DNA from 2 places in the Mesorhizobium sp. WSM4935 genome. Region 2 is predicted to be linked to the other one. Evidence: riboswitches for the same ligand, from Rfam matches in the RefSeq annotation. Region 2 holds a riboswitch; the other holds the start of a gene.
The links. Region 2 has a riboswitch for S-adenosylmethionine ahead of metX (homoserine O-acetyltransferase MetX). Riboswitches for the same ligand answer to the same signal wherever they lie in the genome.
Positions count from the first base shown of each region.

Region 1: another riboswitch for S-adenosylmethionine. It lies ahead of P9273_RS02435 (O-succinylhomoserine sulfhydrylase); the one in region 2 lies ahead of metX (homoserine O-acetyltransferase MetX).

Region 1 covers NZ_JARTVR010000001.1:521,121-524,525, reverse strand. Annotated here, with positions in the region: partial or broken gene P9273_RS02445 (GIY-YIG nuclease family protein) at 1-169, opposite strand, end outside; gene P9273_RS02440 (2'-deoxycytidine 5'-triphosphate deaminase) at 354-1,448, opposite strand; SAM riboswitch at 1,565-1,642, shown strand; gene P9273_RS02435 (O-succinylhomoserine sulfhydrylase) at 1,699-2,889, shown strand; gene P9273_RS02430 (ceramide glucosyltransferase) at 2,933-3,405, opposite strand, start outside.
Region 2 covers NZ_JARTVR010000015.1:16,741-20,145, reverse strand. Annotated here, with positions in the region: gene P9273_RS26095 (Stf0 family sulfotransferase) at 1-263, opposite strand, end outside; gene metW (methionine biosynthesis protein MetW) at 212-826, opposite strand; gene metX (homoserine O-acetyltransferase MetX) at 823-1,992, opposite strand; SAM riboswitch at 2,089-2,166, opposite strand; gene hisC (histidinol-phosphate transaminase) at 2,314-3,405, shown strand, end outside.

The sequences.
Region 1 (3,405 bases), on a different contig from region 2:
GATGTCGAAGTATTCCTCGTACCAGACCAGACGCTGTACGCCGTAGCGGCTGGTGAAGCTGGAGCCTTGGCCAGTCTTGTGCTCGGGCATGCGACGAGCAAGGTCATTGGTGACACCGATATAGATCGTGCCGCCTTTCTGGCTCGCGGTCATGTACGTAGCCGGTCATCTAGTGATCTTAGCTGGTGCAGTTATCGGCGGCTATTCTGGACCGCTGCATTCTACGGCAAATGCCACGGCATGGATTCTAGGGTCTGCGCGCGTCGCTTCGCTCCTTGCTCCGCCCTAGAATGACGAAGGGATGGGACGGCATCCGTTTGCGCCTGTCCTTCCGGACATCGCTCCCTTGGACCTCACCGCGCTGCCCTGAAATGCTTGGAGAGCTTGAGGCCCTGCGCCTGGTAGTTCGAGCCGAGATCGGTGCCGTAAAGCGCCTGCGGACGCTTCAGCATGTGCTCGTAGACGAGGCGGCCGACGATCTGGCCGTGGTCGAGGATGAAAGGCACCTCGTGGCTGCGCACTTCGAGCACGGCGCGGCTGCCGCTGCCGCCGGCGGCGGAATGGCCGAAGCCCGGATCGAAGAAGCCGGCATAGTGGACGCGGAACTCGCCGACCAGCGGATCGAAGGGCGTCATCTCGGCGGCGTAGAGCGGCGGTACATGCACAGCCTCGCGGCTGACAAGGATGTAGAATTCGTCCGGATCGAGAACCAGCTCGCCCGCACCGCTCTTGTAGATCGGCTCCCAGAAATCGACAACATCCTGCGCGGCGCGCTTGTCGACGTCGACAAGGCCGGTGTGGTGCTTGCCGCGATAGCCGACAAGGCCGTCCTTGTCGCCGTCAAGGTCGATGGAGAGCGCGATGCCGCCGCCGGAAATGTTGGGCGGCTCGGTGGCGACCAGCATCTCGGCGCGATGCAGGTCGCGCAACTCGCTCTCCGAGAGCACCGCATTGCCGGTGCGGAAACGGATCTGCGACAGCCGCGAGCCGGCCCGCACGACGATCGGGAAGGTGCGCGGGCTGACCTCGAGATAGAGCGGCCCCTGATAGCCGGCGGCGATCTTGTCGAACTCGTGGCCGCGGTCGGTCATGACGCGCGTGAAAATATCCAGCCGCCCGGTCGAGCTCTTGGGATTGGCCGAGGCCGAAACGTTCGCCGGCAGCGCCAGGCTTTCGAGCAGCGGCACGATATAGACGCAGCCGGTTTCCAGCACCGCGCCCCGGGTGAGGTCGATCTCGTGCAGCTTCAGCCGCTCGAGCTTGTCGGCGACCAGATGGTCGGGACCCGGCAGGAAGGACGCGCGCACGCGATAGGCTTTGTCGCCGAGCCTCAGATCGAGGCTCGCCGGCTGGATCTGGTCGGTATCGAGCGCGCGCGGCGACTTCAGCGCGTTGGCCTCGAACAGCGCCGCGATATCCTGATCCGGAAGAATGCCTGTCTGCCGCAAAGGCTGGCTCCGTTCACAAGGCCGGGCGAGGACCTGAGCAGGCTCTTGCCGCCCGGCTGGTACAACCCTCTTAATGAAGCCGGCAATTGACGCAAGCGCGGCAGGGGTCTAAAGGGTCGTTATCCCGTGGTGATTTGGCCGGTCGGCTTGCAGCCACGTTAAACAAGTCGCTAAAGGACCGTCGAGCCGCAAGGCTATATGGACCGGTTGCGACTTCGCGGCCGGTTTTTTTGTGTCTGGAAGCAAGGCTATGAGCACCAAGAAGCGCAATTGGAAACCTCAGACGGCACTCGTGCATGGCGGAACGCTGCGTTCGCAATATGGCGAGACCGCCGAGGCGATGTACCTTACCCAGGGCTATGTCTACGAGACGGCCCAGGCGGCGGAAGCCCGCTTCAAGGGCGAGGAGCCGGGCTTCATCTATTCGCGCTACGCCAACCCGACCGTCGACATGTTCGAGAAGCGCATGTGCGCGCTGGAAGGCGCCGAGGATGCCCGCGCCACCGCCTCCGGCATGGCCGCCGTTTCCGCCGCCCTGCTCTGCAGCGTCAAGGCCGGCGACCACATCGTCGCGGCGCGCGCGCTGTTCGGTTCCTGCCGCTGGGTGGTGGAGACGCTGGCGCCGCGCTACGGCATCCAGGCGACGCTCATCGACGGCACCGACATCGCCAATTGGGAAAAGGCGGTAAGGCCGAACACCAAGCTGTTCTTCCTCGAAAGCCCGACCAATCCGACGTTGGAGGTGGTCGACATTGCCGCGGTCGCCAAGCTCGCCAATTCGATCGGCGCGCGCGTCATCGTCGACAATGTCTTCGCCACGCCGCTGCAGCAGAAGCCCTTGCAGCTCGGCGCCCATGTCGTCGTCTATTCGGCGACCAAGCATATAGACGGCCAGGGCCGCTGCCTCGGCGGCGTCATCCTTTCGGACAAGAAGTGGATCGACGAGAACCTGCACGACTATTTCCGCCACACCGGCCCAAGCCTCTCGCCCTTCAACGCCTGGACGCTGCTCAAAGGCCTGGAGACATTGCCGCTGCGCGTGCGTCAGCAGACCGAGAGCGCCGGCAAGATAGCCGATTTCCTCGCCGGCCGACCGGAGATCGCCCGCGTCATCTATCCGGGCCGCGCCGATCATCCGCAGGCGGATGTCGTGAAGAAGCAGATGTCCGGCGGCTCGACATTGATCTGCCTCGACATCAAGGGCGGCAAGCAGGCGGCCTTCGCCTTCCAGAACGCGCTCGACATCGTGCTGATCTCGAACAATCTCGGCGACGCCAAGAGCCTGATCACCCACCCGGCGACGACGACGCACAAGAACCTCAGCGACGACGCGCGGGCCGAACTCGGCATAGGACCGGGTACACTCCGGCTTTCCGTCGGCCTGGAGGACACCGACGATCTGCTGGAGGACATCGAGCAGGCGCTGAGGGCGGCCAAGTAAGAAGCAAGCTGCAAATTGGACAGGAGAACGCGTCAGCCCTGGCTCACGCGATCTCCTCCAGCTCGGTTATCGCCTTGCTGTGGATGGTCATGGCGTTGCCGCGCCACTCGACCGCGCCGCCGAGCCAGCCGCGCGCCCAGATGGCGGGAAGCATGACGTCGCGCACGATCATCGCGGTGATGCTGCGCGGCGACAGGTACCAGCCCTTGGACCGGGCGAGCAGACATTCCGGCACATAGGCGACCGCCAGCACGCAAAGCGCCGTGGCAGGCAGGCCGACGCCGGCGCTTGCCGCCGCGATCAGCGCGAAAATCAGCGGCACGACCGCGCCGGTCAGAATCTCGGGCGCGAAGAAAAGCGGGAAGGTGACGCGACGCAGCCGCGCCCAGCGCGCTTGCCGCGACCAGATTTCGGCGAAGGTGCGCTGGCCCAGCGGCTGCTCGAAGGGCGAGGCGACGAGACGGACGTGAAGGCCAAGTCCATTGACCAGTTTGGTGGCCGCCGCATCCTCGGCGA
Region 2 (3,405 bases):
GGATCTCGCGGGTAACCCGGCAACTCCAGCAGACGTCGCCCGCCAAACCATTCCAGCGGATGACCCAGCCCAGCAGAAGCCATCAATCCCGCGAGATGATTGCTGCCGCTGCGCGGTGACGTGCAGATGAGAATTCCCGCCCGTAGCTCGGACAGAATGTTTGGCGGAATTTCCACCACTGCCGGTGATCGACGAACGAAGTGCATTCCCCTCAGCGTCTCAACAAAAACACCGCCTGCTGGCCGAAGAAGTTCCAGAACCACCAAGGCATCGACAGGCCGATCTTCTGGCCGTTGGCGTCGAGGGCGGTCGCCTTTTCGACGGTCGCGCCTAGCTCCTCGCATAGGTTGACGAAGTCGCGGATGGTGCAGAAATGGATGTTGGGCGAGTCGTACCAGGAATAGGGCAAGTCCTTGGTGACCGGCATCCTGCCCTTGATCAGCAGCGAGAAGCGGACGCGCCAGTGACCGAAATTGGGGAAGGATACGATGGCGCGGTTGCCGATCCGAAGCAACTCATCGAGCACGATCTTCGGATTGCGCGTCGCCTGCAGCGTCTGCGAGAGCACGACGAAGTCGAAGCCCTTGTCGGCGTAGAATTTCAGATCCGTGTCGGCGTCGCCCTGGATGACCGAAAGTCCGCGCGACACACATTCGTTGACGCCGCGCTGCGACAGTTCCAGCCCTCGGCCGTCGACCTGCTTGGTCTCCTGCAGGAGCTCCAGAAGCACGCCGTCGCCCGAGCCGACATCGAGCACTCGCGAATTGGCAGGAATAAGATCGGTGACGACCTCCAGGTCGACACGCTGGGCGCGATTGACGCTCATAGGCTGAGCCCCCTGGCGCGGGCGGCGGAGGCGATGAAGCCGTTGATGGCCGCGAACAGCTCCGGCTCGTCGAGCAGGAAGGCGTCATGGCCGCGATCGGTCTCGATCTCGACGAAGGAGACGGAAGCGCCCGCCGCGTTCAAGGCATGCACGATCGAACGGCTCTCCTCGGTCGGGAACAGCCAGTCGCTGGTGAAGGACACCAGGCAGAAGCGCGTCTTGGTGCCGGCGAAGGCATCGGCGAGGCGCCCGCCGTGATCGGCGGCAAGGTCGAAATAGTCCATCGCGCGGGTCAGATAGAGGTAGGAATTGGCGTCGAAGCGGTCGACGAAAGTCATGCCCTGGTGGCGCAGATAACTCTCGATCTGGAAATCGGCGTCGAAGCCGAAGGTAAGCGCCTCGCGGTCCTGCAGATTGCGGCCGAATTTGCGGTGGAGCGCGGCTTCGGAAAGATAGGTGATGTGGGCGGCCATGCGCGCGACGGCCAGCCCCTTTTCCGGCCGCTTGCCGAAATCAAGATATTTGCCGCCATGCCAGTCGGGATCGGCCATCACGGCCTGCCGGCCGACTTCGTGGAAGGCGATGTTCTGCGAGGAATGGCGGGCGCCGGTGGCGATCGGCAGCGCCGAGAAGACCCTCTCAGGGTAGCTTGCGGCCCATTCCAGTACCTGCATGCCGCCCATCGAGCCGCCAAGCACGCAAAACAGCTTTTCGATGCCGAAATGATCGATGAGCATCGCCTGCGCGCGCACCATGTCGCGGATGGTGATGATCGGCAGGTCGAGCCCGTAGGGCTTGCCGGTGACCGGGTTGGTCGAGGCCGGCCCGGTCGAGCCGAGGCAGCCGCCGACGACGTTGGAGCAGATGACGAAGAAGCGGTTGGTGTCGATGATCTTGCCGGGGCCGATCAGTACCTCCCACCAGCCCGGCTTGCCGGTCACCGGATTGGTGTTGGCGACGTGCTGGTCACCGGTCAGAGCGTGGCAGACGAGGATGGCGTTGGAGCGCGCGTCGTTCAGTGTGCCGTAGGTCTGGTAGGCGATCTGGAAGGGCGAGAGCAGGGTGCCGGCGTCGAGCTTCAGCGGCTTGTCGGGGCCGAACTGCAGCACCGGGCTCGACGGATGGTCGACCTCGTCCTTGGTTCTTGCAGCGCGCTGAGCGGCCATGTCCGTCCTCATCCTGTGCCGCGTCGGTCTCGTCCCGATGCGCTGTCCGGCCGGCAGCGGACAACAAAAAACCGGCATTGCCGTCGCAAAGCCGGTTACAGGTTGCAAACGGCCCTTTAGCGAGTTGTTTAACGTGGCTGCAAGCCGACCGGCCAAATCACCACGGAAGTCTGAGCAGTTCTTCTATGACCAGCGCCGCGCTTCGTCAACGGGTAGCCTCTTAGCGGTGCGAGGCGGGCACCAGGCGCCGGCACTCGACATTCCAGCCCGTCGCCTGTATTTCCGCTGCGGCCTTGAAGGCCTTCTCGACGGATTTGTGACATGAAGCAGGATCAGCCCCGTCCGACGCCCCGCGCGGGCATCATGGACATCGAGGCCTATGTGCCGGGAAAAAGCACCGCGCCGGCCGGCGTGACGAAAGTCTACAAACTGTCGTCGAACGAAAACCCGCTCGGGCCGTCGCCAAAGGCGATCGAGGCCGCGCGCGAAGTGGCGGCGAAGCTCGACGTCTATCCTGACGGCACGGCGCGGCGGCTGCGCGAAGCGATCGCCGATGTGCACGGGCTGAACCCGGCGAACATCATCTGCTCCAACGGCTCAGACGAGATCCTTGGCCTGCTGGCGCAGACCTATCTGGCGCCGGGCGACGAGGCCGTGTTCACCGAACACGCCTTCATGGTCTACAAGATCTATATCCAGGCGGCGGGAGCCAAGCCGGTGGCGGTGAAGGAAACCGATGAGCGCGCCGATGTCGATGCGATTTTGGCCGCGGTGACGCCGGCGACGCGGATCGTGTTCCTCGCCAATCCCAACAATCCGACCGGCACCTATTTGCCGTTCCAGGAAGTGCGCCGGCTGCACGCGGCATTGCCGAAGAACGTGCTCCTGGTGCTTGATGCGGCCTATGCCGAATATGTGCGGCGCAACGACTACGAGGCCGGCATCGAGCTCGCCGGCAGCTCCGAAAACGTGGTGATGACCCGCACCTTCTCCAAGCTTGGCCTCGGCGGCGCGCGCATCGGCTGGATGTACGGGCCGGCGCATATCGTCGATGCGATCAATCGTATCCGCGGCCCGTTCAACGTCAATGCGACCGCGATCGAGGCGGGCATCGCCGCCATCCGCGACCGCGCCCATATCGAGCGCAGCGTGACGCATAACGAGAAATGGCTGGCCTGGCTCAGCGCCGAGCTTACCGGGCTCGGCCTGCGCGTCACACCCAGCGTCGGCAATTTCGTGCTGATCCATTTTCCCGACAGCAAGAAACATTCGGCGGCGGCCGCGGACGATTATCTGAGCGCGCGCGGCTATATCCTGCGCCGCGTGACCGGCTACGGCTTCCCCAACGCGCTGCGCATGAGCGTAGGCACCGAGGAGGCCAACCGTGGCGTCATCGACGCGCTGAAGACCTTC